2 linked regions of the Actinopolymorpha cephalotaxi genome follow. Each later gene encodes a partner of the first gene's protein in a complex. Links are inferred from orthologs where the notes say so. Each region holds a gene or a part of one and is shown in the gene's direction. Other genes may lie near its edges. The genes, in order: tig and rpsG.

Evidence for each region.
Region 2: the proteins of tig (region 1) and rpsG are in contact, whole or in part, in a crystal structure (PDB 3GTY), measured with the Thermotoga maritima proteins. The link is inferred for Actinopolymorpha cephalotaxi from one-to-one orthologs. Residues at the interface, in WP_004081061.1 of Thermotoga maritima: Glu122, Val124, Val129, Leu130, Tyr133, Glu188, Gly259, Ile262, Tyr263, Glu266, Ser270, Glu273, Gln274, Glu277, Arg308, Gln311, Ile312, Ser315, Tyr316, Glu325, Arg329, Arg336, Leu363, Phe366, Trp367, Arg373, Leu377, Arg381, Leu384, Glu387; in WP_004081843.1 of Thermotoga maritima: Lys34, Lys52, Lys55, Glu59, Arg62, Gln63, Glu66, Asn67, Lys69, Val71, Arg95, Ala109, Lys110, Lys111, Gly112, Arg113, Pro114, Glu117, Glu121, Ile124, Ala125, Tyr127, Asn128, Asn129, Thr130, Gly131, Lys135, Asp139, Arg142, Met143.

The regions. Positions count from the first base shown.
Region 1 is NZ_JACBZA010000001.1:1,028,137-1,043,399, forward strand. Bases 8,231-11,175 are described here. They hold tig (trigger factor), read left to right. Parts: upstream 8,231-8,954; coding sequence 8,955-10,397; downstream 10,398-11,175. Other genes in these bases: FHR37_RS04725 (hypothetical protein), read right to left, coding at 10,500-10,691; FHR37_RS04730 (MFS transporter), read right to left, coding at 10,745-11,175. Also shown: FHR37_RS04680 (IS110 family RNA-guided transposase), read right to left, coding at 1-250; FHR37_RS04685 (tetratricopeptide repeat protein), read left to right, coding at 888-4,208; FHR37_RS04695 (IS481 family transposase), read right to left, coding at 5,242-6,258; FHR37_RS04700 (hypothetical protein), read right to left, coding at 6,371-6,970; more of FHR37_RS04730, read right to left, coding at 11,176-12,103; FHR37_RS04735 (winged helix-turn-helix domain-containing protein), read right to left, coding at 12,100-12,726; FHR37_RS04740 (ATP-dependent Clp protease proteolytic subunit), read left to right, coding at 12,952-13,566; FHR37_RS04745 (ATP-dependent Clp protease proteolytic subunit), read left to right, coding at 13,595-14,284; ATP-dependent Clp protease ATP-binding subunit ClpX, read left to right, coding at 14,666-15,263. UniProt on the Bacillus subtilis protein: Involved in protein export. Acts as a chaperone by maintaining the newly synthesized protein in an open conformation. Functions as a peptidyl-prolyl cis-trans isomerase.
Region 2 is NZ_JACBZA010000001.1:4,052,973-4,068,194, reverse strand. Bases 1-2,904 are described here. They hold rpsG (30S ribosomal protein S7), read left to right. Parts: upstream 1-1,169; coding sequence 1,170-1,640; downstream 1,641-2,904. Other genes in these bases: fusA (elongation factor G), read left to right, coding at 1,737-2,904; rpsL (30S ribosomal protein S12), read left to right, coding at 796-1,170; FHR37_RS17955 (DNA-directed RNA polymerase subunit beta'), read left to right, coding at 1-145. In the rest of the region: more of fusA, read left to right, coding at 2,905-3,842; tuf (elongation factor Tu), read left to right, coding at 3,922-5,118; rpsJ (30S ribosomal protein S10), read left to right, coding at 5,607-5,915; rplC (50S ribosomal protein L3), read left to right, coding at 5,927-6,607; rplD (50S ribosomal protein L4), read left to right, coding at 6,604-7,269; rplW (50S ribosomal protein L23), read left to right, coding at 7,266-7,571; rplB (50S ribosomal protein L2), read left to right, coding at 7,587-8,417; rpsS (30S ribosomal protein S19), read left to right, coding at 8,433-8,714; rplV (50S ribosomal protein L22), read left to right, coding at 8,711-9,127; rpsC (30S ribosomal protein S3), read left to right, coding at 9,127-9,990; rplP (50S ribosomal protein L16), read left to right, coding at 9,993-10,412; rpmC (50S ribosomal protein L29), read left to right, coding at 10,412-10,660; rpsQ (30S ribosomal protein S17), read left to right, coding at 10,657-10,974; rplN (50S ribosomal protein L14), read left to right, coding at 11,087-11,455; rplX (50S ribosomal protein L24), read left to right, coding at 11,459-11,833; and more genes.

The DNA.
Region 1 (15,263 bases):
TCAGCTTGGGAGGGACGCGCACGATGCGTTCCCCTGCACCGAGCAGGTCTCGTTCGAGGCGTCGGGACAGGTGGCGACAGTCCTCGACCGCCCACATCCTCTCGTCGCCGAACTGCTCTGCCCACGTCAGCATGGCCAGGTGATCGTCGGTGGTTGTTCCAGTCGTGCGTTGGCCGAGCTTACGACCGAGGTCGTCGACCGCGACGACGGTGTGGCTGCGCTTGTGAGCATCGATTCCGAGTACGACCATGGAACCTGTCTCCCGTTCTCTTCATTCGGTGATGGGTGACAGGACCGGCCGGTGGGCACAGCTCAGTTGGGGCGACGCCACGCTCCTATCAAGCCACGCCGGCCGGTCCAGCAGGACCCGGACGGCCGCACAACTGGACATGGCCACCAACGGCACAGAGTGGTGGAGCGAGCCAGCCGAGCCCTGCACGTCACCTTGACACTGAGCAGAGTGGTGTATCGCTGACGCCTTGGACGCGCAGATGATGACTGTTCGAGCTCTCTTGGAGGACCGACGACGGCTCGCAAATCCTGACTCAGGGGACACGGCCCGGGTGAAGGAGTAGGTGGATGCGGGCTTGCGTGCCGGGCACGGTGTCGTCGACACAAGGCCTCCACAACAGCGTGTCCCTCTGAGTAGGACCCGCGGTAGCCGGCCCCATGCGAGCGAGAGTCTTCCACGTCCACACCACCCGCAGACCCGGTGCGTGCCGGTGCCTCGGTTTGATTGTTTGACTGTTTCAGGCGCTCTGTCCGTTCTAGGTTTGGGAGTTATGGGGGACCGGCGGTTGGTGTTGGTGGTGGGTTCGCAGTGCGCGGCGTTGGGTCGGCCGCTGTCGTTCTTGCCGGACGCCCCGGGTCCTGTGGAGCCGGCCGGCTTGCCGGCTCGGCAGCGGCTGGTCCTGGGGTTACTTGATCTGCTGGTGGACGGGCCGGGTGGGTGTGCGCCGGTGTCCGTGAAGTGTGAGTCGGCTCCCGGGCTGCTGCTGAACCCGACGAAGGCGGTCGCGGATGCGGCGTTGTTGGCGGCTTTGCAGCAGGCCGATGAGCTGCAGGCAGTGCTGGTGGTGCATTTCGTGGGGCACGGCAGCCGGCACCAGGACGATCCCGCGGCGCCGGCACGGCATCTGCTGCATGTTTGGGACACGGTCGCCAAGCCGGTGGACACCGAGCCGGAGAGCAACGGCTGGGACCCCTATGAACTGATCCGGCGACGGCGCAACCATCTACCTAACATCGTGGGTCTGGTACTGCTGGTGGACGCGTGCTACGCGTCGTGGGCCAAGCAGCAGGTGGACGCCTGGAGCGGGGTGCAAGGCGGGCTGCTGTCCGCGTGGCTGGGTTCTTCGGGGGACCAGCCGGCGTGGGATGGGTGTTTCACCAAGACGCTGGTCCAGGTGCTCGGGCAGGGCCTGGACGTGGCCGAGCACCCCCGCAGGGCGCTAGTGCCGGACCTGCTGGCCAGCGACCTGGAGCCGGTGCTGACGGGCTGCCAGGACCAGGCGCCGCGGCTGGGTGGGTTCGAAAGCCACAATCCGGTGCTGTTCGTAGCCCGCAACCGGCGGGCTAGCCAGCTGGGGGCCGCGCTGGGTGTGGATGCGGGCACCGAGACGCTGCTGCTGCGGCTGACAGAGAGCTACGTGACCTTCGCGGTGGACATGGTCACCGATTCAATCCGAGCCCATCGGGTCACTGCGGTGGTCGGGGGTCCAGGGGCGGGGAAGTCGACGCTGGCGGCGGCGCTGCGGCACCCGCCGGCCAGCGTGGAGAAGGTGCCGCTGGGACTGGTGCATGCCGTCGGGTTCATGGCGGTGGCATCCTCCGTGCCGGAGCTGGCCGCCACGTTGCGGGGGCAGCTGCAGAAGCTGGCCTGGTTCCCTGAAGTCGCGCGCCGGTACTGGCAGGCTAACGCCGCACGGTGGGATGACCTGGATCCGTGGCAGCGGCTCACCGGGCCGCTCAGCCTGTACCCCGATCCGGTCCGGCTGCTCGTGGACGGGTTGGACCAGCTCGAGGGCCAGCCCGGCTATCCCGAGGTTCTGCACGCGCTCCAGGCACTCGTCGACGACCCGGCGCTGGGCCACGTGAAGCTGGTGCTGGTCGGTCGTAGTGTGCCTGCCCTGGGCGGCGTCGACGCCGTCGTCGACATGCCGGTCCTCGATGTGAACACCGCGACCCGCTACCTGCACGCGCGCGGCGTGCTGGATCCCGGGACCGTGGAGTGGCTGGTGCAAGTGGCGGCCGGGAACTGGCTGGTGCTTGATCTTGCTGCTACCACCGTCAGCAGCGTCGCGGGAGGCGCGGGCTTCCCGGAGGACCAGGCGGCTCTCTACACCCAGCTGCTGGACCAGATCCGGACCCGACACGGTGGTGTGGTTGACGTGGTCATGGCGTTGCTCGCGGCCGCGGGGACCGGGCCTGTGCTCCCGTTCGACCTGCTGCACGCCACCCTCGTCGTCCTGGGCCAGCCGCTGACCCGCGCCGACCTGTACCTGCTGCTCGGCGACGTCGACCTGCACCGGCTGCTGGACCGCTCCAACACCGGGCGGGCCGACGAACATCTCGGACTGTTCCACCAGACCCTGGGCGACTACCTCACCACCCACCCGCGCCCCGGGACCCCGGCGGCGCCCGCGGTGCATGCCGCGATCATCCACGCCCTCGACCAACAGGCCCCGGCAACCAAGCACACCCCCGGCAGCTACCGCGATGACCCGCTGCTCACCTACGCATTCGATGTCGGCCCCCGCCATCGCCACGAAGCCGGACGCGACGACAGCCTGGTCGCTGACCTGACCCGCGATGACCCTGTCCCGCGCGTAAACCTCACTCGCTGGACCACCTGGGCATCCGTCATCCTTGACGCGCTCGGCTGCGACCACCCCGACACCCTCACCACCCGCAGCATCATCGCCTACTGGACCGCCCAGACTGGCGATCCAAGCGAGGCGCTGCGCCTGTTACGGCAACTGCTGCCCGACCAGGAACGGGTCCTCGGCCGCGACCACCCCGACACCCTCACCACCCGCAACAACATCGCCCATTCGACCGGCGAGACCGGCGACCCAAGCGAGGCGCTGCGCCTGTACCGAGAACTGCTGCCCGACCGGGAACGGGTCCTCGGCCGCGACCACCCCGACACCCTCACCACCCGCAATAACATCGCCAGCTGGACCGGGCAGACGGGCGACCCAAGCGAGGCGCTGCGCCTGTTTCGGCAACTGCTGCCCGACCGGGAACGGGTCCTCGGCCGCGACCACCCCGACACCCTCGCCACCCGCGGCAACGTCGCCAGCTGGACCGGCGAGGCCGGTGACCCGAGCGAGGCGCTGCGCCTGTTTCGGCAACTGCTGCCCGACCGGGAACGGGTCCTCGGCCGCGACCACCCCGACACCCTCACCACCCGCAATAACATCGCCAGCTGGACCGGGCAGACGGGCGACCCAAGCGAGGCGCTGCGCCTGTTTCGGCAACTGCTGCCCGACCGGGAACGGGTCCTCGGCCGCGACCACCCTGACACCCTCGCCACCCGCGGCAACGTCGCCAGCTGGACCGGCGAGGCCGGTGACCCGAGCGAGGCGCTGCGCCTGTTTCGGCAACTGCTGCCCGACCGGGAACGGGTCCTCGGCCGCGACCACCCCGACACCCTCATCACCCGCGGCAACGTCGCCAGCTGGACCGGCGAGGCCGGTGACCCGAGCGAGGCGCTGCGCCTGTTTCGGCAACTGCTGCCCGACCGGGAACGGGTCCTCGGCCGCGACCACCCTGACACCCTCGCCACCCGCGGCAACGTCGCCAGCTGGACCGGCGAGGCCGGTGACCCGAGCGAGGCGCTGCGCCTGTTTCGGCAACTGCTGCCCGACCGGGAACGGGTCCTCGGCCGCGACCACCCCGACACCCTCATCACCCGCGGCAACGTCGCCAGCTGGACCGGCGAGGCCGGTGACCCGAGCGAGGCGCTGCGCCTGTTACGGCAACTGCTGCCCGACCACGAACAGGTCCTCGGCCGCGACCACCCCGACACCCTCATCACCCGCGGCAACATCGCTCACTGGACCGGCGTGACAGGCCAACCGGACGAGGCGCTGCGCCTGTTACGGCAACTGCTGCCCGACCGGGAACGGGTCCTCGGCCGCGACCACCCCGACACCCTCACCACCCGCAACAGCATCGCCTACCTGACCGGCACGATCGAATGAAATCTCAGCCGAGGCTCGAGGAGGGGGCTACCGACCGACCTCAGAGACCTACCTGTCTCGGCCTGCTCCTTACCTGCCAACTAGGGCGTGTCTCCCAGTTCGCGTAGCCAGGTGATGATCGCGCCGAGCACGACGCCGCCGCGGTAGGTCAGGGCGAGCTTGTCGTACCTGGTGGCCAAGCCTCGCCACTGCTTCAGGACGTTGAAAGAACGCTCGATGACGTTGCGCCCCTTGTACGCCTCGGCGTCGAACGCCGGTGGTCGGCCACCCTTGGAGCCCTTGCGTTTGCGGTTTCCTGTCTGGTCGGACGGTTCGGCGATCACCGCGGTGATGCCACGGGAGCGCAGCAGCGCCCGGTTGCCGCGGGAGGAGTACGCCTTGTCCGCCAGGACCGCGTCGGGTCGGGTCCGCGGGCGCCCTCGACCCTGCCTGGGTACGCGAATCGCCTTGAGCAGGTTCGCGAACATCGGCGAGTCGTTGGCCTGGCCGGGCCCGAGCAGCAGCACGAGCGGGCGGCCCTTGCCGTCGCACAAGTGGTGAATCTTCGTGCTCAGGCCTCCGCGGGAGCGGCCGATGGCGTGGTCAGCCGGCTCGATCCGCAGATTCGTGTGATTCGACAGCTCCCCCTGTGCCAGTGGCGGGCCTGGTCAGGTTGGTGCCGTGCTGGTGCGCGCGGTTGATCGTCGAGTCCACGCTGACCGACCAGTCGATGTCACCGGCCGCGTCGGCGTGCGCGAGCAGCGCGGTGTGGATCCGGTCCCAAGTGCCGTCGCCGCAGAACCGGCGATGCCGCTTCCAGACCGTCTGCCACGGCCCGAACCGCTCCGGCAGGTCACGCCAGGCGATGCCGGTCCGGAACCGGTACACGACACCCTCCACGATCGTGCGGTGCTCCCGAAACCTGTTGCCCCGCTTGCCGTCCGAGGACGGCATCAAGGGCTCGATCAGCTCCCACTCGGCATCGGACAGCACGGCTGAACGCGACATCGGTCAACCATCGCAGCCCGGAAGACCGACATTCAGGAGACACGCCCTAGGTGTTGCGGGTCATGACGTTGGTGACGGTCTGCCGGAGGCGTGAGGCGGGTGGTTGGTCGCCGGCGGCGGTGTGGGCTCGATGGTAGTTGTAGTGGATGTTCCACACCTGGATCGCCTGTGCGCGTTGGGTTTCGCTGGTCCACACCCGGGCGTAGAGGAGTTCTTCGGCGAGGGTGCGCTGGTATCTCTCGACTTTGCCGTTGTGGCGTGGTGTGTAGGGGCGGGTGCGCTGGTGACGTGAGGCGAATGCTGTCGCGGTCCGCACGAACGCCCCGGCCCGGTAGTTCGCACCGTTGTCTGTGACCAGGCGAGTGATCCGGACGATGCCGTGGTCGGCGAAGAACGCACGGGCCCGGTGGAAGAAGCCGATCGACGTCTTCGCGGTCTCATCGGTCAGGTGTTCGGTGTAGGCCAGTCGGGAGAACCCGTCCACCGCCGAGTGCAGGTAGACGTAGCCAGCCTTGGCTGCGCCCTTCTTCTTGGCCTTGGCGCGCTGGGCGGCTCGGTCAGCGTCGCTGCCGCGTCCGTGGGCCCGCCAGCCGCCGCCGTCGGGGATCCGGCCGACCTTCTTCACGTCCAGGTGCACCATGTGCCCCGGATAGCGGGCGGTGATCCGCTCCGGCCGCCGGTTCGACGCGCCAGTGGGGTCCAGGTCGCGGCGCCGGTTGAGACCCAGGCGGGCCAGCCACCGGCCCACGGTGGCGACAGAGACCCGGTGGCCGCGGTGGGCGAGCTCGGCGGCGATCTTGCGGGCGGACCACTTGTGCTCCCGGCGCCAGGTCTCGATCAGCTCCACCACCCCATCCGGGGTCTGGGACGGGGAGGAATGCGGCGCGGAGGACCGGTCGAGCAGACCGGCGTCGCCGCTGGCCCGGTAGCGGTTCACCCACTTCGACAGACACTGCCGCGACACGCCGGCCTCGGCGGCCACGTGGGCGATCGGGCGGGTCTGGCAGCGGGTGACAAGACGCAGCCGGCCGGCAGCAGTCAACGGGGCGCTAGCGTGGGACACGAGGGGTAGATCCCTTTCGGAGGACGGTTGGTCGCACTTCCATCCTGCCGACCGGCGATCTACCCCTCCCTCACACCCCGACCACCGTCAACAACCTCATGAGCCACAACACCTAGGGGCAAGTACTGACCTTTAATTTGGGTGACAGCATCTTTACGGCCACGGTATCTCCCGGAATCGCAGCGACGGTCCGGTTTCCGAAGGCGAGGCACATGATCTTGTAGCTAGCCGTCCCGGAGGACGGGGCGAACCACGTGATACCAATCGCGACGGCAAGCAGCACAACCGCCGCCAGCGCGGCGGCGACAGCCTGGCTAAGGTGTTTTAGGACGTTGGCCGCCGCTTTGCCACGTGCCTCGGCAAGCCTGGTCGCAAGGCCAACGATAGGCTGCGGATCGATCGTGTTGAGTCGGTCGGGATCGCCGTAAGCGCTCGCGTAGGCACGGTAGGTGCCGAAGAGTAAGCAGGCAAGCGCGAGTGTGATCAGCGCCGCCACGGCGATCTTGAACGGAGTCGCGAGGTCGCTTGTCGACTCGGGACCCTTGATGATCAACACTGTTCCGATCAGCCCCGTGAAGGCGCTCAGCGCACCGAGCCACTTCTCCGCGCGACCGCGCACGATTTGAAGGCGGTCGTCGTCGTTGTGTTCAAGAACGTCGTAGGCGTCGAGGTCCTCGCGGCTGGGCAAGTCCGTGCCCGCGGGTTGGTTCATGACGTGACCCTTGAAACGGTATAGAGCCAGAACCGTCCGCAGCCGGAGCCGCCGGCGTTGCCGTGGTCGGAGCCGCAGCGGCAGGTCACCGGAATCTGGATCTCCATGGTCGGGGCAGCGTGCCTGAGCTTTTCGCCCCCGCCCTGTCCCTCTGGAGGCATTGGTCGATCCCGGAAATGTCCTTGGACCTCCGCTGCACATGTCGGGCACGGGCCCTTGGCGTAGTAGGTGCGCAGATCTTCAGCGGTGTAGCCCCAGTCGCTCCACCGCGTTCGGTCTAGGGTCGACTCAGGCAAGGGCTCCTGCGCGTATCGCACCGAGGTGTCGTGTCCAGGCGTGGTGTTCCCGGGTTCTTGGATGCTCACAACGAGGAGCCTAGGAGCGGTTCAGCACTGCTGTCCGGTTTTGTCAAAGCTGCGCGGGCAGCGAATCTCGTTTGAGGATCCGTAGGGCTTCCCAACCGCTGTCACCAGAAGTAGCTCGTCTGGCGATCATGTCTTCGGCGTCGGTACACCAGCGCGTTTAGTTAGCGCAATGCGGTGGAGAACAGCGTTGAGTTTGGCGGTTGCCGGTGCATGAGAGCCGGGGCCGGGCCCGGCTAAAGAACCAACTGGCCGTGGCGCGGCGCCGTTGTGGCAGGCGTAGGCGTCCCTTGGAGTAGAAGTGCCTGACACCGCACCGATCACCTGACGTCAACGGAACTTGTCTCCACGCCAAGTGTCAACATCCACGTTCGGAGAGTGTGCCGCGACCTATTCCATGGATCCATGGGCCCGCTCCGCTGCAACCAGGCCGGCGTGGGCATCAGAGGTCACCAACGGCACACCGGACAGGCCGCGGGTGACCAGGCCGCGCAGGAACCCCAGCCAGCCGGCGCCGTCTTCGGCGGAGGTGCCGTCGATGCCGAGGGTCTCTCGATGTCTGTCGGCGTTGACACCGGTCGCGACGAGTGCATGCACCCCCACGCCCCGGCCACCCTCGCGGACCTTCAGCATCAGGGCGTCCATCGGAGCGAACGCGTAGGGCCAGCGTCCTGGGGTCGGGTGCCCGAGCTGCTCGACGAGTTTCTCCATCCGCCACGTCGACACCCCACCAGGTAGCAGGTCGCCACCACGCTCGTGAGGGCGCAGACCGCCTCGGCTTCGGCGCCAATCAGTGCGTAGATGAACGTCGACAGCAGGTCACGCAGCAGGTCCGGCGAGGCGGCAGCCAGTTGGTCCTGCACGAACCGGCGGTCTACGTCCGCCGCTCGCCGCAAGACATCCTGATGCTGTGGCCAGCCTTCCGCGGGGTCGCCACGTCGGCCGGTTTGACGCTCAGCGCGATCTCTATGCCAGTAGCGATGGCAAACGCCTAGTGGCCCGTCGGTGGCCCGATGGGCGGTCAGGAGGTGAGATGAAAAGACACAGGTCGAGCCGGTAGCGACTCTGACCTGGGCCTTCTGCGGTGGAGCGGGTGACGGGAATCGAACCCGCATGACCAGCTTGGAAGGCTGGAGCTCTGCCATTGAGCTACACCCGCGTGTGCCGGTCCATGTTCCCATGACCCCGCACAGACCGGCTCGGTGACTCACCCGTCGTGGTCCGTGGACTAAACTCCGGGCGGCACCGCGAAGTAAGCGTAGTGCCAGCCCATCCCGGTGCGCTCGGGGTGGTGCAAGATGTCTCACGTTCCGCCCGAGCCGGCCCGGCCGCATGCGTCCGGGGCGGGTCCGGTGCCGGAACGTGTCGGCGGGGAGTGGCGCAGCTTGGCAGCGCGTCGGCTTTGGGTGCCGAAGGCCGGGGGTTCAAATCCCCCCTCCCCGACGTACGACGTACGGCGTGCCCCCGTCGCGCTCACCGCGGCGGCTGGGCACGCCGGCCGTTGGCGTACACTGCCACGCGCGTCGGGTACGTCCACCATCGGCCGTCCCGAGGTCCCGAGCCTGCGAGCGCCGGCTGGCGCATTCGGGCGATCCACGCCGCATCCGAGGAGATTCACGATCGTGAAGAGCGCCGTCGAGACCTTGAGCCCCACCAGGGTTCGGCTGACCGTCGAGGTGCCCTTCGAGGAGCTCAGGACAAGCCTCGACACCGCCTACCGTGAGATCGCGAAGCAGGTGACGATCCCCGGCTTCCGCAAGGGCAGGATTCCTCCCCAGATCATCGACCAGCGGGTCGGCCGGGAGTTCGTGCTCGAACAGGCCGTCAACGAGGCCCTCCCGCAGCTCTACGTGAGCGCCCTGCAGGAGAACGACGTCGAGCCGCTCGGCCAGCCCGAGGTGGACGTCACCAACTTCGCCGACGGCGCCGACCTGACCTTCACCGCCGAGGTCGACGTGCGACCCGACGTGACCCTGCCCGAGTACAAGGGCATCGAGGTCAGCGTCGCCGACTCCGAGGTGACCGACGAGGAGGTCGAGGAGCAGCTGACCTCCCTGCGGGAGCGGTTCGGTTCGCTCAGCACCGTCGAGCGGGCCGCAGAGGAGGGCGACTTCCTCACCATCGACCTGGCCGCCAGCAAGGACGGGCAGCCGATCGAGGACGCCCAGGCGACCGGGCTCAGCTACAAGATCGGCAGCGCCTCGATGCTGGAGGGCCTCGACGAGGCGGTCACCGGCAAGTCGGCCGGTGAGTCGGAGACGTGGGTCAGCCAGCTCGCCTCCGGTGAGTACGCCGGTCAGGACGTCGACGTCACCGTGGTGGTCGACGCCGTGAAGGAGCAGAAGCTCCCCGACCTGGACGACGAGTTCGCCCAGATGGCCAGTGAGTTCGACACCCTGGACGAGCTGCGCGCCGACGTGCGCGAGCGGCTGGTCCGGCAGAAGCGGCTCCAGCAGGCCCAGGAGGCCCGCGACAACGTGCTGGAGAAGCTGCTCGAGCAGGTCGAGGTGCCCGTTCCCGAGGGTGCCGTCACCGACGAGATCCAGGCGCGGCGCGAGGCGATCGGTCACCAGCTGCAGCACATGGGCGCGACCGAGGCGCAGTACCTCCAGAGCGAGGGCCAGACCGAGGAGGAGTTCGTCGCCGACCTCGACAAGCGTTCCCGGGAGGCGCTCAGGTCGCAGTTCGTGCTCGACAAGGTGGCCGACACCGAGGAGCTCAACGTCAGTGAGCCCGAGCTCACCCAGGCGCTGCTCCAGCGGGCGCAGCAGGCCGGCGTGAGCCCGGACGAGTACATCCAGCAGGTCGTCCAGAACAACTACGTCCCCACGCTGGTCCGTGAGGTACGCCGCGGCAAGGCGCTCGGCTTCATCGTCGAGCAGGCCGTGGTGACCGACGCGTCCGGCAACCCGGTCGAGCTGAGCCGCCTGCAGGCGGACGGCACGTACGCCGAGGAGGGGTCCGAGGAGGCCGAGGGCGCGGAGTCCGCTCCGGCCGCCGAGGAGTCCGCCGAGGCCGCGCAGACCGAGGGCGAGCAGGGCGAGGGCGAGAAGTCGGAGTCCTGAGGTCCCCGAGTACGTCACACTGTCGCCCCGGACGCCGGCCCACAGGCCGGCACCGGGGCGACAGTCGTTTCCGGGCGGTACGGGTTCTGAACGGCGGCCACGTCATCCGACGCTGCGGGGGCGGGTGGCGACCGGCTCCAGCCGGTCGGCCAGCCCGCGGAGGAGCCGGACGACCCAGGGCCGCAAGGTGGGCTTGCCCGCGGTGCGCACGGCTGTGGCGTGGTGTCCTGCCGCTATGGCGCGGAGTTCGGCCTGGCGCTGCTGCGCCAGTTCGTACACAGGGAACGTGCTCATGGTGCGTCACTCACTCAGTTTCGGGTTGTGTCGAGTTGTTGTCGGGTTGCGGGTCAGGTGATCCGTCCCGAGTCCGTACCGACCCCGGCGGTGGGACCCGGGCCGCCGGCGGTCGGGAACCGGTCGGCCTCGGCCTCGGCCTCCTCGAGCGCGGCCGCCGCTCGCTGCCGGTCCATCTCGTGCCACTCCGGCCGAAGCCCCGGCAGGGTCGTGACGAGGAAGTAGATCCCGCCGAACACCAGCATCACCGGGGACAGCCCGACCAGCCCGATCAGCGCGCCGCCGAGCAGCCCGCCGAACGGGATGCCGGCCCAGCACACCGCGTCACCCAGCGCGTTGACCCGGCCGAGCAGCCGGCGCGGGATTCGTTCGAGGACCACGGCGCCGATGATCGGGTTGATGAACCCGGAGCCGAACCCGGCCACCGCGTGCACGCCGAGCACCAGCCAGACCGGCGCGCCGAGGGCGAGTGCGACGAACCGCGGGGCACCCGCGATGAAGTAGCCCAGCAGGTACGTCGTCCGCCGGGGCAGCCGATGTGCGAACGTCGCGGCCAGCAGGCTGCCGCCCACCGCGAACGCGCTCATCACCGCGGCGACAAGACCGATCGCGGCCGGACCACGGCCGGAGTCGCGCGCCCACACCGGCAGGAGAACCGCGAACATCGCCGCGTCCAGCAGGTTCGTCACCGCGACCATGCCGATGATCGACCGGAGCAGGCGTTCGCGGCGCAGGTAGTCGAACCCCTCGCGTAGCTGGTGGACGTAGCCGCCGACCGACTCCTCCTCGTGGTCCTCCTCGGTGACGTGCCGGCGTGGCGCGGTCGTGGCGATGATCGCCGCGGACACGGCGAACGACACAGAGTCGAGCACCAGCGCGCTCAGCGGGCCGAGCAGCCCGACGATCGCGCCGGCCACCGCGGGCCCGATGGTGGAGGCGAGGCGTTCGATCGTCCCGGTGAGGCCGGTGACGCGTTCGGTGGGCACCTGCGCGTCGGCCACCACGTCGGGGATCAGCACCTCCTTGGCGGAGTCGGCCGGGCCGCGCATGGCGCCCAGCAGCGCGACCAGCGCCAGCAGGACGCCGAAGTGCAGCAGCCCGAGCAGGTGCAGCAGGGGGATCGCCCCGACCAGCACGGCGCTGACCAGGTCGCCGGTGACGTTGACCCGGCGCGGACCGAGCCGGTCCACCAGTGGGCCGGTCAGCGCCTTGACGACGACGTACGGAGCCATCTCGCAGAAAGCCACCATGCCCGTCTTGGTGGCGCTGCCGGTGGACACCAGCACGAACCATGGCAGCGCGATGGCCGAGATCCTGGTGCCGGTGAGCGAGATCGCCTGGGAGGTGAGCAGGCCGACGAGACCGCGCCGGGAGCGTGGCCGGGCCGTGGCCTCGGTGCCGGCGGTGCTCATGCTTCCTCCGCCGGGTCCGGGTCGGGACCGGCGCCACCCAGCGCGCCGGGCAGCGGGAAGAGGCCGAACTGGAACGTCGTCGGCGCGGTGCCCTCGGGCGCCGGCGCCTCCGGGTCGGCCCGCCGGTAGGGCCGCAGCACCTCGAGGATCTGGGCGCTCAGCCGGTCCGCCTCGGCGGGGGTGAGCTGGAGGACGAAGTCGCTCATGGTGCTGACGTCCTGCCACTCCTGCGGCAGCGTCGCCCGCTCGTCCACGGCGCGTAGCAGGGTGTCGGCGTAGATCCGGGCGACGCTTCGCAGGTACGCGTCGCCGGCGTCCGGGTCGTCGGTCGCGGCCCGCATGTCGTACCACGTGGACCGGTGGGCAGCCCGCCACCAGCGGTCCCGGCCGGTGCCGAGGTCGGTGGCCTCGACCACGAAGCCGTGCGCGGCGAGCTGGCGCAGGTGGTAGCTGGTGGCGCCGGAGTTCAGCCCGAGGCGGGCGGCGAGCCGGGTGGCGGTGGCCGGGCCCTCGGTGCGGAGGAGGCCGAGCATCTGCACCCGGACCGGGTGGGCCAGCCCGCGCAGGGACGTGGCGTCGAGGGCGCGGTCGCGCGCCGGGTCGAAGTCGGGAGGTTCGGACATGACCGACACAGTAGACCGCAAAGAAAGGTTTGCAAAGACCTATTTGCGGTTACCGTCCGCATGGGGGTATTCCCTCGCTCGTCAATCTGCGCCGTGAGCGAACACCGGCGGCTGCCTCGGGGTAACGGGGGCGGGGTTGGCTAGGGTCGGTGGCAGGTTCCAAGGCGTACGGACCGAACAGCGCCCGTACGCCACCCACGAGTCACGAGGACGTAGGCGGAGGACGTGAACGAATACGCGCAGGAGGCGCAGGGCCCGAACGGCCAGGGCGGCCTCGATGACCACATCTACCAGCGGCTACTCAAGGAACGGATCATCTTCCTCGGATCCGAGGTCCGTGACCAGAACGCCAACGCGATCTGCGCGCAGATGCTCGTGCTCAACGCCGAGGACCCCAACAAGGACATCTGGCTGTACATCAACAGCCCGGGCGGCTCGGTCGACTCCGGTCTGGCGATCTACGACACGATGCAGTTCATCTCCAACGACGTGGCGACCGTCGCGATGGGCCTCGCCGCGTCCATGGGACAGTTCCTGCTCGCCGCCGGCACCAAGGGCAAGCGTTACGCGCTGCCGCACTCGCGCATCATGATGCACCAGCTGTCCGGCGGTCTCGGCGGAACGGCGTCCGACATCAAGATCCAGGCCCAGCAGAGCCTGCACCTGAAGCAGAGCCTCAACGAGCTGCAGGCCCTGCACACCGGCCAGACGTTCGAGCAGATCGAGCTCGACTCCGACCGCGACCGGTGGTTCACCGCGGAGCAGGCCCGTGAGTACGGCTTCATCGACCACGTGGTGAAGTACGCCGGCGAGGTCACCTCCGTCGGACCCGTTTCCTGACCCGGCAGCTACCTGGAGGAAGAAGCACATGCCCACGACCCCACCGCCCCTCCCCACGCCGGGCCTGACGACCCCCGGGCTCGCCACCCCGGCCGAGCGGCTGCCGCGCGCGGACTACTTCATCCCGCGCTGGGAGGAGCGCACTCCCTACGGCTACCGCCAGATCGACCCCTACGCCAAGCTGTTCGAGGACCGCATCATCTTCCTCGGCACGCCGATCAGCGACGACATCGCCAACGCGGTGATGGCCCAGCTGCTGTGCCTTGAGTCGATGGACCCCGAGCGCGAGGTGCAGATCTACATCAACAGTCCCGGCGGCTCCATCACGGCGCTGACCGCGATCTACGACACCATGCGCTACATCACCCCCGACGTGCACACGGTCTGCCTCGGCCAGGCCGCGTCCGCGGCGGCGGTGCTGCTGGCGGCCGGCGCCCAGGGCAAGCGGTCCGCGCTCCCGCACAGCCGGATCGTCATCCACCAGCCCTACACCGAGGGCGGCTACGGACAGGCCAGCGACATCGAGATCCAGGCCAACGAGATTCTGCGCATGCGCGGGATGCTCGAGCAGATGATCTCGGAGAACACCGGCCGGCCGCTGGAGGAGGTGGCCCGCGACATCGAGCGGGACAAGTACCTCAGCGCCGAGCAGGCGGTCGAGTACGGCCTGATCGACGAGGTGCTGCTCAGCCGCAAGAAGAGCCTGGTCGAGGTCTAGGCCCAGGCGCAGGCCTCGTGGCCGAACGCAACACGCCCGTGCCGACCCGCGGATCCGTTCCGGCGACATGCCGGTGCGCGACTGCCGCGGGTCGGCCGGCTCCGAGCGGGTATGCCCCTGCTGACCAGCGCCGTCGGCCACGCTGCGGTGATGGCCCGGGACAGTCGGGAGTTCCCGATTTCGCCAGGGGCGTACACATCGCGAGGTTGAACACGACCGTTCGCGGCGAGAACGGGGTACCGTCGTTCTCTGTACTCTCAGGTGCGCGGCTGACGGGCCCACAAGGCCGGGGCGGCGACCAGGCAGGCGACCCGCCCGGGTCCGAGGCAGGTTCGACACACGCCCGAGTATCGGGTGGAGCAACCTAAGGAGACGTCCGGAGTGGCACGCATCGGTGACGGCGGCGACCTGCTGAAGTGCTCGTTCTGCGGGAAGAGTCAGAAGCAGGTCAAGAAACTCATTGCAGGTCCGGGCGTCTACATCTGCGACGAGTGCATCGACCTCTGCAACGAGATCATCGAGGAGGAGCTCAGCGAGTCCTCCGAGGTAGGGCTGCAGGAACTGCCCAAGCCGCGGGAGATCTTCGAGTTCCTCGACCAGTACGTCGTCGGCCAGGACGCCGCCAAGAAGGCGCTGTCGGTGGCGGTGTACAACCACTACAAACGCGTCCAGTCCGGGCTCTCCGGCGGCGGCCGCCACGCCAAGGACGAGCCGGTCGAGTTGGCGAAGTCCAACATTCTGCTGATCGGCCCCACCGGCTGCGGCAAGACCTACCTCGCCCAGACGCTGGCCAAGATGCTCAACGTGCCGTTCGCGATCGCCGACGCCACCGCGCTCACCGAGGCGGGCTACGTCGGTGAGGACGTCGAGAACATCCTGCTCAAACTCATCCAGGCCGCCGACTACGACGTCAAGAAGGCCGAAACGGGCATCATCTACATCGACGAGGTCGACAAGATCGCCCGCAAGAGCGAGAACC
Region 2 (15,222 bases), 3.0 Mb from region 1 along the record:
CCGGGTCGAGCCGACCGAGGAGGCGAAGGCCGCGATGTACTCCATGGTGGGCTACGAGGGCTACGACGCCGACTACTCGTTCGGCGCGGGCTCCGGCGAGGCTGTCCGCCTGGAGGACTTCGACTTCGGCGGCTACACCAGCTGACGGTTCGATCCGTCCGATCCACCCGACTCGGCCCCTGCCGGCCGGGTCGGGTGGATCGGTCCGGGTACCGGCGGGGTCGGCCCGGTTGACCCGGGTTCGCCCGGACCGCAGCAGCAGAACCATCCAGCGTGACGTCGCGGGCGGCGTCCGGGCTCGGCGACGGGCCGGACGACCGCCCGCGACGCGCGTCCGGCGACGTGTCCGGCAGGCCGCCCCGACCGGTTGCAGCCGGTTCGGGCCCGGCCCGCGCTCCAGTCGGTCCGCCGGGGGAGCGAGGGCCTGTCCGCCGGGGAGCGGAGGACCGGTCTCCCGGGGGAGCAAGGGGCCGGTCGGCCCGGCGCGGCGCGTGACGCGTAACATTCCCGGGGTGTGTAGGGTGTGCGACGGGGCCGGGAACGATCCGTTTTGACCTTCCAGGGCCATGCGGGTAATGTTCGACCTCGTGCCTGGCTGTAGCTGGGCATTCATGTGTGCCCTTGACGGGTGTGCGTGAGGTCTTCAGATCCCGTCGTTCGAGGCGATCTCGGCGACTGGGCCCCGCGGCGACACACCCGACCGCGGGGGTCGCGCGGTGAGCCCAAGAGACGTCGCCGCCGCGAAGACAGTCACACCGGAGAGACAGTCCACCGAGCAGAAGAGGGAACGACGCGGTGCCCACGATCCAGCAGTTGGTCCGCAAGGGCCGCAAGGACAAGGTGTCCAAGAACAAGACGCCGGCGCTCAAGGGTTCGCCCCAGCGGCGTGGCGTGTGCATGCGCGTCTACACCACCACTCCCCGTAAGCCCAACTCCGCTCTGCGCAAGGTCGCCCGTGTGCGGCTGACCAGCCAGATCGAGGTCACGGCCTACATCCCCGGCGTCGGCCACAACCTCCAGGAGCACTCGATGGTGCTCGTGCGTGGTGGCCGGGTGGCGGACCTCCCCGGTGTCCGTTACAAGATCGTTCGCGGCTCTCTCGACACCCAGGGTGTGAAGGGTCGCAAGCAGGCCCGCAGCCTTTACGGCGCCAAGAAGGAGAAGAGCTAATGCCGCGCAAGGGTCCGGCTCCGAAGCGCCAGCCGATCGTCGACCCGGTCTACGCGTCGCCGCTGGTGAGTCAGCTGATCAGCAAGATTCTCCGGAGCGGCAAGAAGCAGCTCGCGCAGCGCATCGTCTACACCGCGCTCGAGGGCTGCCGCGAGAAGACCGGCACCGACCCGGTGATCACTCTCAAACGTGCGCTCGACAACGTGAAGCCGGCGCTCGAGGTCAAGAGCCGCCGCGTTGGTGGCGCGACCTACCAGGTGCCGATCGAGGTCCGCCCCGGCCGCTCGACGACGCTGGCCCTGCGCTGGCTGGTGAGCTATTCCCAGTCCCGGCGCGAGAAGGCCATGTCCGAGCGCCTGATGAACGAGATTCTGGACGCCTCCAACGGGCTCGGCGCGGCGGTCAAGCGTCGTGAGGACACCCACAAGATGGCGGAGTCCAACAAGGCGTTCGCGCACTACCGCTGGTAGACCAGGCGCCTGCTACGGGCAGGACGCGCCGACACCGGCCGCACCTGCTCCCATCTGCCGACTGAACTACCGAGACCCGAGAGAACCGACTGCCTGATGGCGACCAACCTTCGCACCGTTGATCTGGCCAAGGTCCGCAACATCGGAATCATGGCCCACATCGACGCGGGCAAGACCACCACCACCGAACGGATCCTGTTCTACACCGGCATCACGTACAAGATCGGTGAAGTCCACGAGGGCGCTGCCGTCATGGACTGGATGGAGCAGGAGCAGGAACGCGGCATCACGATCACGTCCGCCGCGACGACCTGTCACTGGAAAGACAACACGATCACGATCATCGACACCCCGGGACACGTCGACTTCACCGTCGAGGTGGAGCGCAACCTCCGGGTGCTGGACGGTGCGGTCGCGGTGTTCGACGGTGTTGCCGGCGTCGAGCCACAGTCTGAGACCGTGTGGCGGCAGGCGGACCGGTACAAGGTCCCGCGGATGTGCTTCGTCAACAAGCTGGACCGTGTGGGCGCGGAGTTCCACCGCTGCGTCGACATGATCGTCAACCGGCTGAACGCCGTCCCCGCCGTGCTGCAGCTCCCGCTGGGTGCGGAGGCCGACTTCATCGGGGTCATCGACCTCGTGGAGCAGCGCGCCCTCACCTGGCGCGGCGAGACGCAGAAGGGCGAGGACTACGCGATCGAGGAGATCCCGGCGTCCCACCAGGAGGCTGCAGCCACCTGGCGCGACCGCCTGATCGAGACCGTCGCCGAGGCCGACGACGAGATCATGGAGCTGTACCTCGAGGGCGAGGAGCCCTCGGTCCCGCAGCTCAAGGCGGCGATCCGCCGGGCGACCATCGCCGACAAGATCACCCCGGTGCTGTGCGGTACGGCGTTCAAGAACAAGGGCGTGCAGCCCCTGCTCGACGCCGTGATCGACTACCTCCCGTCGCCGCTCGACGTCGGCGCCGTCCAGGGGCACTCGCTCCGCGACGAGGCCGAGATCATCGAGCGCGAGCCCGACGAGGACGGCCCGCTGGCCGCGCTGGCGTTCAAGATCATGAGCGACCCGCACCTGGGCAAGCTCACCTACCTGCGCATCTACTCCGGCACGCTCACCGCCGGCACCCAGGTGCTGAACAGCACCAAGGACCGCAAGGAGCGGATCGGCAAGATCTACCGCATGCACGCCAACAAGCGTGAGGAGATCGAGAAGGCGTCGGCCGGGCAGATCGTCGCGGTGATGGGCCTGAAGCAGACCACCACCGGTGAGACGCTCTGTGGCCCGGAAGCTCCGGTCATCCTGGAATCGATGAATTTCCCGGCTCCGGTGATCTCGGTCGCGATCGAGCCGAAGACCAAGAGCGACCAGGAGAAGCTGTCAGGCGCCATCCAGCGGCTGGCCGAGGAGGACCCGACATTCCAGGTGCGCACCGACCAGGAGACCGGTCAGACGATCATCTCCGGCATGGGCGAGCTGCACCTGGACATCCTGGTCGACCGGATGAAGCGGGAGTTCCGCGTCGAGGCCAACGTCGGCAAGCCGCAGGTGGCCTACCGCGAGACGGTCCGCAACAAGGTCGAGAAGGTCGAGTACACCCACAAGAAGCAGACGGGTGGCTCGGGTCAGTTCGGCCGCGTCATCATCGACCTGGAGCCCACCGGCGGCGAAGGCGACGGCGGGTACGAGTTCGTCAACGCGGTCAGCGGTGGCCGGATCCCGCGGGAGTACATCCCCGCGGTCGACGAGGGCATCCAGGAGGCCATGGAGTTCGGCGTACTCGCCGGCTACCCCATGGTCGACATCAAGGTCACCCTGCAGGACGGCGCCTACCACGACGTCGACTCCTCCGAACTGGCCTTCAAGATCGCCGGCTCGATGGCGTTCAAGGAGGCGGCGCGGCGCGCCAAGCCCACCTTGCTCGAGCCGATCTTCAAGGTCGAGGTCACCACACCGGACGACTATCTCGGTGAAGTGATCGGTGACATCAACAGCCGTCGTGGGCACGTCCAGAAGATGGACGAGTTCAACGGCAACCGGGTCATCACGGCGCTTGTTCCGCTGTCGGAGACCTTCGGGTACGTTGGCGACCTGCGAAGCAAGACCCAGGGTCGCGCCGTGCCCCACATGGAGTTCCACTCCTACGCCGAGGTTCCCAGGACCGTGGCGGAAGAGATTGTGAAGAAGGTACGGGGCGAATAACCCGCCCACGCCATCAGTCCGTATAGTTCCGCGCCTAGTCCGAACGGCGTAGATAGCAAGAAACCAGGAGGAGCCCGAAGTGGCGAAGGCGAAGTTCGAGCGCACTAAGCCGCACGTCAACATCGGCACCATTGGGCACATCGACCACGGCAAGACGACTCTCACCGCGGCGATCACCAAGGTGCTGCACGAGAAGATGCCGGACGTCAATCCCTTCTACGCCTTCGACCAGATCGACAAGGCGCCGGAAGAGAAGCAGCGTGGCATCACGATCACGATTGCCCACGTCGAGTACCAGACGGAGAAGCGGCACTACGCTCACGTCGACTGCCCTGGTCACGCCGACTACATCAAGAACATGATCACCGGTGCGGCGCAGATGGACGGCGCGATCCTCGTGGTCGCGGCGACCGACGGCCCGATGCCGCAGACGCGTGAGCACGTGCTGCTCGCCCGTCAGGTCGGTGTTCCCTACATCGTGGTCGCCCTGAACAAGGCTGACATGGTGGAGGACGAGGAGATCCTGGAGCTCGTCGAGCTCGAGGTTCGTGAGCTCCTCTCGTCGCAGGAGTTCCCCGGCGACGACGCTCCCGTGGTGCGGGTCTCGGCGCTGAAGGCGCTCGAGGGCGACCCGGAGTGGGCCGACAAGATCATGGAGCTCATGGCGGCCGTCGACGAGTCGGTGCCCGAGCCCGAGCGTGAGATCGACCGGCCGTTCCTGATGCCGGTGGAGGACGTCTTCACCATCACCGGTCGCGGCACGGTCGTCACCGGCCGGGTGGAGCGCGGTGTCCTCAAGGTCAACGAGGAGGTCGCACTCGTCGGTATCCGTCCGGGTACCGCCCCCAAGTCGACGGTGACCGCGGTCGAGATGTTCCGCAAGATCCTCGATGAGGCGCGAGCCGGCGAGAACGTCGGCCTGCTCCTGCGCGGCATCAAGCGCGAGGACGTCGAGCGCGGCATGGTCATCACCAAGCCGGGGACCACGACTCCGCACACGGATTTCGAGGCCCAGGTCTACGTGCTCTCCAAGGAGGAGGGTGGCCGTCACAAGCCCTTCTTCAACAACTACCGCCCGCAGTTCTACTTCCGGACCACGGACGTCACTGGTGTCGTCCACCTTCCGGAAGGGACCGAGATGGTCATGCCGGGCGACAACACCGAGATGCGCGTCGAGCTGATCCAGCCCATCGCGATGGAGGAGCAGCTGCGCTTCGCCATCCGTGAGGGTGGCCGCACCGTCGGTGCGGGTCAGGTCACCAAGATCATCAAGTAGCACCACCAGTAAGCGGGGTGGACCGCTCCCCAGCGGCCCACCCCGCTTGCTGTGAGGCCCCGATTTGGTCAACAAACGGGGACTCTGGCATACTGCTGCAGTTGCCTACGGCTGGCCGCCGTGGCGTGTTCTGCTGGGAGTTCTCTCCTCGGACACAGCCGACACGGAGGTCTCGCCCCTAGAGGGTGCCTGGCACCTTGGTCGCAGCCCGACCGAGGTGACGTGGAAGTCGCAGGGCAATGTTCGCGCTCGGCAGGTCCGGGCCTTCGAGATTCCCCAAAGTGGGTCGCCTTTATGGGATTCATGCGGGCAGGGTGTGCGACACACCCGACCGCGGGGGTCGGAGGACCGGCAGTCGGCGCGGGCCGTAGGGCTCCACCCGGGAGCCTGGCGGCGCAGCATCGGGCCGCGGCCAACCGGAGCGAAGCCGGAAAGGCATCTCGGGGGCGAACGGCTCCCGGCGTACGAGAGAAGGACGCGAACCAGCCATGGCGGGACAGAAGATCCGCATCAGGCTCAAGGCCTACGACCACCAGGTCATCGACACATCGGCGCGCAAGATCGTCGACACGGTGACCAGGACTGGCGCCAAGATCGCCGGCCCGGTGCCGCTGCCCACCGAGAAGAACGTCTTCTGCGTCATCCGCTCGCCGCACAAGCACAAGGACAGTCGCGAGCACTTCGAGATGCGGACGCACAAGCGGCTCATCGACATCATCGACCCAACGCCGAAGACGGTCGACTCGCTGATGCGACTCGACCTTCCGGCCGGCGTCGACATCGAGATCAAGCTCTGAGGGACGCACCTATGAGCAGCGTGAACATTGTGAGCCAAGGCGCGGCCCGTGAGGTACGCGGCCTGTTGGGCGAGAAGATCGGCATGACGCAGGTCTGGGACGACCAGAACCGCCTCGTGCCGGTGACCGTGGTCAAGGCCGGCCCGTGTGTGGTCACCCAGGTGCGCACACCGGACCGGGACGGCTACGCGGCGGTCCAGATCGCGTACGGCGCGATCGACCCCCGCAAGGTCAACAAGCCCGAGCAGGGCCACTTCTCCAAGGCCGGTGTGACACCGCGCCGATACACGGTCGAGCTCCGTACGGCGAACGCGGCCTCCTTCGACACCGGCCAGGAGATCACGGCCGAGGTGTTCGAGGCGGGCGAGGACGTCGACGTGACGGCGACCAGCAAGGGGAAGGGTTTCGCGGGCGTCATGAAGCGGCACGGCTTCCACGGGCTGAAGGCGAGTCACGGTGTGGAGCGCAAGCACCGCTCCCCGGGCTCGATCGGCGCCTGCGCGACTCCCGGTCGCGTCTTCAAGGGCGTCCGGATGGCCGGCCGGATGGGCGGCGTCCGGGTGACCACCCAGAACGTCACCGTCCACGCGGTGGATGCCGAGAAGGGTCTGGTGCTCCTCAAGGGCGCCGTCCCCGGCGCCCGCGGTGGTCTGGTGCTCATCCGCAACGCGGCGAAGGGAGCGGCCAAGTGACGGCGACGAGCATCGATGTCGTCGACCACACCGGCGGCACGACCGGTTCGGTCGACCTGCCGGCGGAGATTTTCGACGTCCAGGTCAACGTGCCCCTGATCCACCAGGTCGTGGTGGCCCAGCAGGCGGCGGCCCGTCAGGGTACGCACGCCGCGAAGACCCGCGCGCAGGTGTCCGGTGGTGGCGCGAAGCCGTACCGCCAGAAGGGCACCGGCCGGGCCCGGCAGGGCTCGCGGCGGGCGCCGCAGTTCGCCGGCGGCGGTGTGGTCCACGGGCCGCAGCCGCGGTCGTACGACCAGCGCACGCCCAAGAAGATGAAGGTCGCCGCCCTGCGCGGTGCCCTGTCCGACCGGGCGCGTCATGGCCGTGTGCACGTGGTGAGCTCGCTGCTCGAGGGCGACGTTCCGTCCACGAAGGCGGCGGTGGCGGCGCTGGCGAAGATCGCCGGCGGGGCGCAGCTCCTGGTCGTGGTCGACCGCGAGGACGCGCTCACCTGGCACAGCCTGCGCAACGCGCCGAGCGTGCACCTGATCGTGCCGGACCAGCTCAACACCTACGACGTGCTCACGTCGGACGAGGTGGTCTTCACCAGCGAGGCGTACGCCACCTTCACCGGTGCGAACGCAGGGGACACCACGACTGACGCAGGGGAGGACTCGTGAGCAACCTGCACAAGGACCACCGCGACGTGCTTGTCGCGCCGGTGATCAGTGAGAAGAGCTACGGCCTCCTCGACCAGAACAAGTACACCTTCCTGGTGAGCCCGGGCGCCAACAAGACCCAGATCAAGATCGCGGTCGAGAAGGTGTTCGACGTGAAGGTGACCGAGGTCAACACGCTCAACCGGCAAGGCAAGCGCCGCCGTACCCGCTACGGCTGGGGTCAGCGGGCGAGCACCAAGCGAGCGATTGTCACCGTGGCCGACGGCCAGCGGATCGACATCTTCGGCGGACCGGTTTCGTAAGGCGAGGACTGACGAATGGCTATCCGTAAGTACAAGCCGACGACACCCGGTCGTCGTGGCGCGAGTGTCGCGGACTTCGCGGAGATCACGCGCACGACGCCCGAGAAGTCGCTGCTGCGCCCCCTTCCTAAGAAGGGCGGCCGCAACAACACCGGCCGGATCACGACCAGGCACCAGGGCGGCGGACACAAGCGCGCCTACCGCCTGATCGACTTCCGGCGCTACGACAAGGACGGCGTGCCGGCCAAGGTCGCGGAGATCGAGTACGACCCCAACCGCACCGCCCGGATCGCGCTGCTCCACTACGTGGACGGCGAAAAGCGCTACATCCTGGCTCCGGCCCGGCTCCAGCAGGGGCAGCGGGTCGAGAGTGGGGTGGGCGCCGACATCAAGCCCGGCAACAACCTGCCGCTGCGCAACATCCCGGTCGGCACCACGGTGCACGCGATCGAGCTGCGGCCCGGCGGGGGAGCCAAGATCGGTCGCTCCGCAGGTGCCAGCGTCCAGCTGGTGGCCCGCGAAGGTGCGATGGCGTCGCTTCGGATGCCCTCCGGTGAGATCCGGATGGTGGACGTGCGCTGCCGCGCCACCGTCGGCGAGGTCGGCAACGCCGAGCAGAGCAACATCTCGCTCGGCAAGGCCGGCCGTAACCGCTGGAAGGGCAAGCGGCCGTCGGTGCGCGGTGTCGTGATGAACCCCGTCGACCACCCGCTCGGTGGTGGCGAGGGCAAGACCTCCGGTGGCCGGCACCCGGTGTCGCCGTGGGGCAAGCCCGAGGGTCGCACCCGCCGCAACAAGCCAAGTGACCGTCTGATCGTCCGTCGCCGCAAGAGCGGCAAGCGGTAAGAGGGAGCCTGAACGATGCCACGCAGCCTCAAGAAGGGCCCCTTCGTCGACGACCACCTGATCAAGAAGGTGGACGCCCAGAACGACAAGGGGAGCAAGCAGGTCATCAAGACCTGGTCGCGCCGCTCGATGATCGTGCCGGCGATGCTGGGTCACACGATCGCCGTTCACGACGGACGTAAGCACGTGCCGGTCTTCGTGACCGAGGCGATGGTCGGGCACAAGCTCGGCGAGTTCGCCCCGACGCGGACGTTCCGCGGTCACGAGAAGGACGACCGAAGGAGCCGGCGCCGGTGACCGCCACAGTCAGGAGTGACGCCATGGAAGCGGCCGTGGAGGCCAGGGCCGTCGCGCGATTCGTCCGCATCACGCCGAGGAAGGCCCGCCGCGTCGTGGACCTCATCCGCGGCCACCGTGCCGAGGACGCGGTCAACCTGCTGCGCTTCGCGCCGCAGGCGGCCAGCGAGCCGGTGCTGAAGGTGCTGGAGAGTGCGATGGCGAACGCCGAGCACAACCTGCAGCTGAACCGCGGCACTCTGCGGGTCGTTCGGGCGTACGTCGACGAGGGCCCGACGATGAAGCGCTGGCGTGCCCGCGCTCAGGGAAGGCCCGGACCGCTGGAAAAGCGGACCTGTCACATCACCGTGGTCGTGGAGCCGACAGACGAGCAGCCGGCCGCCGGCCAGCAGAGGAACAGGAGGACCCGCTAGTGGGACAGAAGGTAAACCCGCACGGGTACCGCCTCGGGGTCACCACAGACCACAAGAGCCGGTGGTACGCCGACAAGCTGTACAAGTCCTACGTCGCCGAGGACGTGGCGATCCGGCGCCTGCTCACCAAGGGCATGGACCGGGCCGGCATCTCCAAGGTCGAGATCGAGCGCACCCGTGACCGGGTTCGCGTCGATATCTACACCGCGCGTCCGGGCATCGTGATCGGCCGGCGTGGTGTCGAGGCCGACCGCATCCGCGGCGAGCTGGAGAAGCTCACCGGCAAGCAGGTGCAGATGAACGTCCTCGAGGTGAAGAACCCCGAGGTCGACGCGCAGCTGGTCGCCCAGGGCGTCGCCGAGCAGCTGGCCAGCCGGGTCGCATTCCGGCGGGCCATGCGCAAGGCGCTGCAGAGCGCCAACAAGGCGGGCGCGCTGGGAATCAAGGTCCAGTGCTCGGGTCGCCTCGGCGGAGCCGAGATGTCGCGGTCGGAGTTCTACCGCGAGGGCCGGGTTCCGCTGCACACGCTGCGCGCCGACATCGACTACGGCTTCTACGAGGCCCGTACGACGTTCGGCCGGATCGGCGTGAAGGTCTGGATCTACAAGGGCGAGGTCCCGGTGTCCCGGGCCGAGCGCGAGCAGAAGCAGATGGAGGCCCGTAACGCGGCCCAGCGTCGTCCCGGCGGCGAGCGTCCGCCGCGTGGCGGCCGGCGTGGTGGCGCCGGTGGCGCCGGTGGCGAGCGGCGTGATCGTCGCGACAGCGGGCGGCAGCAGCAGCCCGCCGCGGCGAGCACCGAGGCGAGCGCCCCCGAGTCCGCGGGTGCGGCCTCCGGCACGACAAGTACCGGACAGGAGGGCTGACGATGCTGATCCCGCGGAAGGTCAAGCACCGCAAGCAGCACACCCCGAACCGGCGCGGCATGGCCAAGGGCGGCACGTCGGTGGCGTTCGGTGAGTACGGCATCCAGGCCCTGGAGAGCCACTTCGTCACCAACCGGCAGATCGAGGCGGCTCGTATCGCCATGACCCGGCACATCAAGCGTGGTGGCAAGGTGTGGATCAACATCTTCCCCGACCGCCCGCTGACCAAGAAGCCTGCCGAGACCCGGATGGGTTCCGGTAAGGGTTCGCCGGAGTGGTGGATCGCCAACATCAAGCCGGGCCGGGTGATGTTCGAGCTGGCTTACCCCAACGAGCAGGTCGCTCGTGAGGCACTGCAGCGGGCGATTCACAAGCTGCCCATGAAGTGCCGCATCGTGAAGCGTGAGGCAGGTGAAGGCTGATGGCCACGACATCGAAGGCCACTGAGCTGCGCAACCTCGGCGCGGACGAGTTGGCGGACAAGCTTCGCGAGGCGAAGGAAGAGTTGTTCAATCTCCGCTTCCAGGGTGCGACCGGCCAGCTGGAAAGCCATGGCCGGCTGCGTACCGTGCGGCGGGAGATCGCGCGGATCTACACGGTGATGCGGGAGCGCGAGCTCGGCATCACCTCCGCGGTCGAGTCCGATTCGACGGCGGAGGGAGCCGCATGAGCACGAACGAAGAGGTGGGATCGGTGTCCGCCGCGCAGACGGGTGCTACGACGACCGAGCAGAAGCGTGGCTTCCGCAAGACCCGTGAGGGCCTGGTCGTCAGCGACAAGATGGACAAGACCGTTGTGGTCGAGGTCGAGGACCGCGTGAAGCACGCCCTGTACGGCAAGGTCATGCGCCGGACCAACCGGCTCAAGGCCCACGACGAGGCGAACGCGTGCGGCGTCGGCGACCGGGTGCTCCTGATGGAGACCAGGCCGCTGTCGGCGACGAAGCGCTGGCGGATCGTCGAGATCCTCGAGAAGGCCAAGTAAGAGTTTCTAGCGGCATCATGCCCGCGAAGACCAGAGCCGATCGGCCACGCCGGTCGACGAAGAAGTTGGACAGCCGGCGGTGCCGGTTGGGTCGTCCGACAGGGAGACTGTGGTGATTCAGCAGGAGTCGCGACTAAAGGTCGCCGACAACACGGGAGCCAAGGAAATCTTGTGCATCCGCGTCCTCGGCGGCTCCGGTCGGCGGTACGCCGGGATCGGCGACGTCATCGTCGCCACTGTGAAGGACGCCATTCCCGGTGGCAACGTCAAGAAGGGCGAGGTCGTCAAGGCCGTCGTCGTGCGCACCGTGAAGGAGCGCCGGCGCCCGGACGGGTCCTACATCCGCTTCGACGAGAACGCCGCGGTTCTGCTGAGGAACGACGGCGAGCCCCGCGGGACCCGCATCTTCGGGCCGGTCGGGCGTGAACTTCGCGAGAAGCGCTACATGCGGATCATCTCGCTCGCTCCGGAGGTGCTCTAGACCATGGCGAATTCGCTGCACATCAAGAAGGGCGACCTCGTGCGGGTCACCGTCGGCCGCGACCGTGGGGTCGAGGGCAAGGTGATCGACGTGGACCCGGCCAAGGGCAGGGTCTTCGTCGAGGGCGCCAACCGCGTGAAGCGGCACACCAAGGTGGTCCAGGGCGGCGGTCGTCAGGGCACGACCGGCGGGATCGTGACGCAGGAGGCCTCCATTCCGGTCTCGAACGTCACCCTGCTGGTCGAGGTCGACGGCAAGAAGGTGCCGACTCGGGTGGGCTACGACCGGCGTGAGGTGGAGAAGACCCGCGCCGACGGTTCGACGTACAAGGCTTTCCGCAGCGTGCGTATCGCTCGGAAGACCGGCGAGGAGATCTGATGACCGCAGCGACCGAGGAGCGCGCACAGCCTCGCCTCAAGGTGCGCTACCGGAGCGAGATTGCCGCCGACCTGCGCAAGGAGTTCGGCTTCGCCAACCCCATGCAGGTCCCGACGGTGACCAAGGTCATCGTCAACATGGGTGTCGGTGACGCCGCGCGCGACTCCAAGCTGATCGACGGTGCGGTGCGCGACCTGACGGCGATCACCGGCCAGAAGCCGGCGGTCACCAAGGCCCGCAAGTCGATCGCGCAGTTCAAGCTGCGCGAGGGCATGCCGATCGGCACGCACGTGACGCTGCGCGGGGACCGGATGTGGGAGTTCCTGGACCGGCTGCTCTCGCTGGCCCTGCCCCGCATCCGTGACTTCCGGGGTCTGTCGCCCAGGCAGTTCGACGGCCGCGGCAACTACACGTTCGGCCTCACCGAGCAGGTGATGTTCCACGAGATCGACCCCGACCAGATCGACCGGTCGCGCGGAATGGACATCACCGTGGTGACGACCGCATCGAACGACCAGGAGGGGCGCGCTCTCCTCCGGCACCTCGGTTTCCCGTTCAAGGAGTCCTGACGTGGCTAAGACAGCCCTGATCAACAAGGCGAAGGCCAAGCCGAAGTTCGGCGTGCGCGCCTACACCCGTTGCCAGCGGTGCGGCCGGCCGCGTGCGGTCTTCCGCAAGTTCGGTCTCTGCCGGATCTGCGTGCGCGAGATGGGACACCGCGGCGAGCTGCCCGGTGTGACCAAGAGCAGCTGGTAAGCCGACCGCAGGCATCGCCTTCCCAACTAGTCACCTCAGGTCCGGAGCCCCGGAAACCGTGGTGAGAAAGTGGCCAGACCTATGAGCATGACCGACCCGATCGCAGACATGTTGACTCGTCTGCGCAACGCCAACCGGGCGTATCACGACACCACTTCGATGCCCTACAGCAAGCTCAAGGCGGGCATCGCCGAGATCCTCCAGCAGGAGGGTTACATCGCCGGCTGGCGGGTCGAGGAGCCGGAGGCCGGTGAGGTGGGCAAGACCCTCGTGCTGAAGCTGCGTTTCGGCCCCAGCCGGGAACGTTCCATCGCGGGTATCCGGCGGATCTCCAAGCCGGGCCTGCGGGTCTACGCGAAGTCGACCGGCCTGCCGAAGGTTCTCGGCGGACTCGGCATCGCGATCATTTCGACGTCGCAGGGGCTGCTGACAGACCGGCAGGCCACCCAGCGTCGCGTAGGCGGCGAAGTCGTCGCCTACGTGTGGTAACGGGAACGGGAAGGAGGAAGGACACCGCATGTCCCGCATCGGCAAGCTCCCCATCCCCGTGCCTTCGGGCGTCGACGTGGCGATCGATGGCCAGACGGTCACTGTGAAGGGGCCCAAGGGAACCCTGGCGCACACCGTCTCGGTGCCCATCACGGTCGTCCAGGACGACGGGCAGCTCGAGGTCAGGCGCCCGAACGACGAGCGCAAGAACAAGGAACTCCACGGGCTCAGCCGCACCCTGGTCTCGAACATGATCGTGGGTGTGACGCAGGGCTACGAGCGCAAGCTGGAGATCGTCGGCGTCGGCTACCGCGTCGTGCCCAAGGGCCCGACCCAGCTGGAGCTCTCGCTCGGTTACAGCCACTCGATCACGTTCGACGCCCCCGAAGGGATTTCCTTCGCGGTGGAGTCGGCCACGAAGTTCTCGGTCTCCGGGATCAACAAGCAGCAGGTCGGTGAGGTCGCCGCCAACATCCGCAAGCTGCGCAAGCCGGAGCCGTACAAGGGCAAGGGCATTCGTTACGCCGGCGAGCAGATTCGACGCAAGGTCGGAAAGGCGGGTAAGTAGGCGATGGCCGCCAGTCTCAGCAGCCACAGGACCGCCAACGCCAAGACGCGCGCGCGACTGCGCCGCCAGCTGCGGGTGCGGAAGAAGATCTTCGGCACGCCCGAGCGTCCCCGCCTGGTCGTCACCCGATCCGCTCGCCACGTGGTGGCGCAGATCGTGGATGACACCGTGGGCCGCACGCTGGCCTCGGCCTCCACTCTGGAAGCCGACCTGCGTGCCTCGGACGGCGACAAGACAGCGCGGGCCCGTCGGGTCGGCGCGCTGGTCGCCGACCGTGCCAAGGGCGCCGGCGTGTCAGCGGTGGTGTTCGACCGCGCCGGCAACCGGTATCAGGGGCGCGTCGCCGCGCTCGCGGACGGAGCCCGCGAAGCCGGGCTCGAGTTCTGACGTTCGACCAGGAGAAGAGAGGTAACCATGGCTGGACCCCAGCAGCGCCGCGGTAGCGGCACTGGTGACCGCCGGGACCGCCGGGACGAACGTCGGGGCGGTTCGGCGGCGGAGAAGACCGCGTACATCGAGCGGGTCGTCTCGATCAACCGTGTCGCCAAGGTCGTGAAGGGTGGCCGGCGCTTCAGCTTCACCGCGCTGGTCATCGTGGGCGACGGTGACGGCACCGTGGGCGTTGGCTACGGCAAGGCGAAGGAAGTGCCCTCCGCGATCGCCAAGGGCGTCGAGGAGGCCAAGAAGCACTTCTTCAAAGTCCCCCGTATCCAGGGCACCATCCCGCACCCCGTGCAGGGCGAGAAGGCGGCCGGTGTCGTCCTCCTTCGTCCGGCTTCGCCCGGTACCGGTGTGATCGCCGGCGGACCGGTGCGGGCCGTGCTGGAGTGCGCGGGCATCCACGACATTCTGTCCAAGTCCCTCGGGTCCTCCAACGCGATCAACATCGTCCACGCGACGGCGGAGGCGCTGCGGATGCTCGAGTCGCCGGAGCAGGTCGCGGCGCGCCGCGGGCTGCCGGTCGAGGACGTCGCTCCGGCCGCGTTGCTGCGGGCCCGGGCGGAGGTGAGCGCGTGATGGCGCAGCTCAAGGTCCGCCAGGTCCGATCGAAGATCGGCCGCAAGCAGAACCAGCGGGACACCCTCCGGTCGCTCGGGCTCAAGCGCCTGAACGACGTGGTGGTCAAGGAGGATCGTCCCGAGATCCGGGGCATGATCGCGACCGTTTCCCACCTGGTCGCGGTCGAGGAGGTCGACTGACGATGGCTAACCAGGCCAAGAACACCACGGCCGAGCGGGAGACGGGCGGCACGCCGCTGCGCGTCCACCACCTGCGGCCCGCGCCGGGTGCCAAGACCGCCCGTACCCGCGTGGGACGCGGTGAGGGCAGCAAGGGCAAGACCGCCGGGCGCGGCACCAAGGGCCGCAAGGCACGTGGCAGCGTTCCCGCGACGTTCGAGGGCGGCCAGATGCCGCTGCACATGCGGATGCCGAAGCTGAAGGGCTTCACGAACCCCTTCCGCACCGAGTACCAAGTGGTCAACCTGGACAAGATCAGCGCGCTCTACCCCGACGGCGGCAACGTCACCGTCGAGGCGCTGGTCGCCCATGGCGCGGTTCGGCCGGACCGCCCCGTC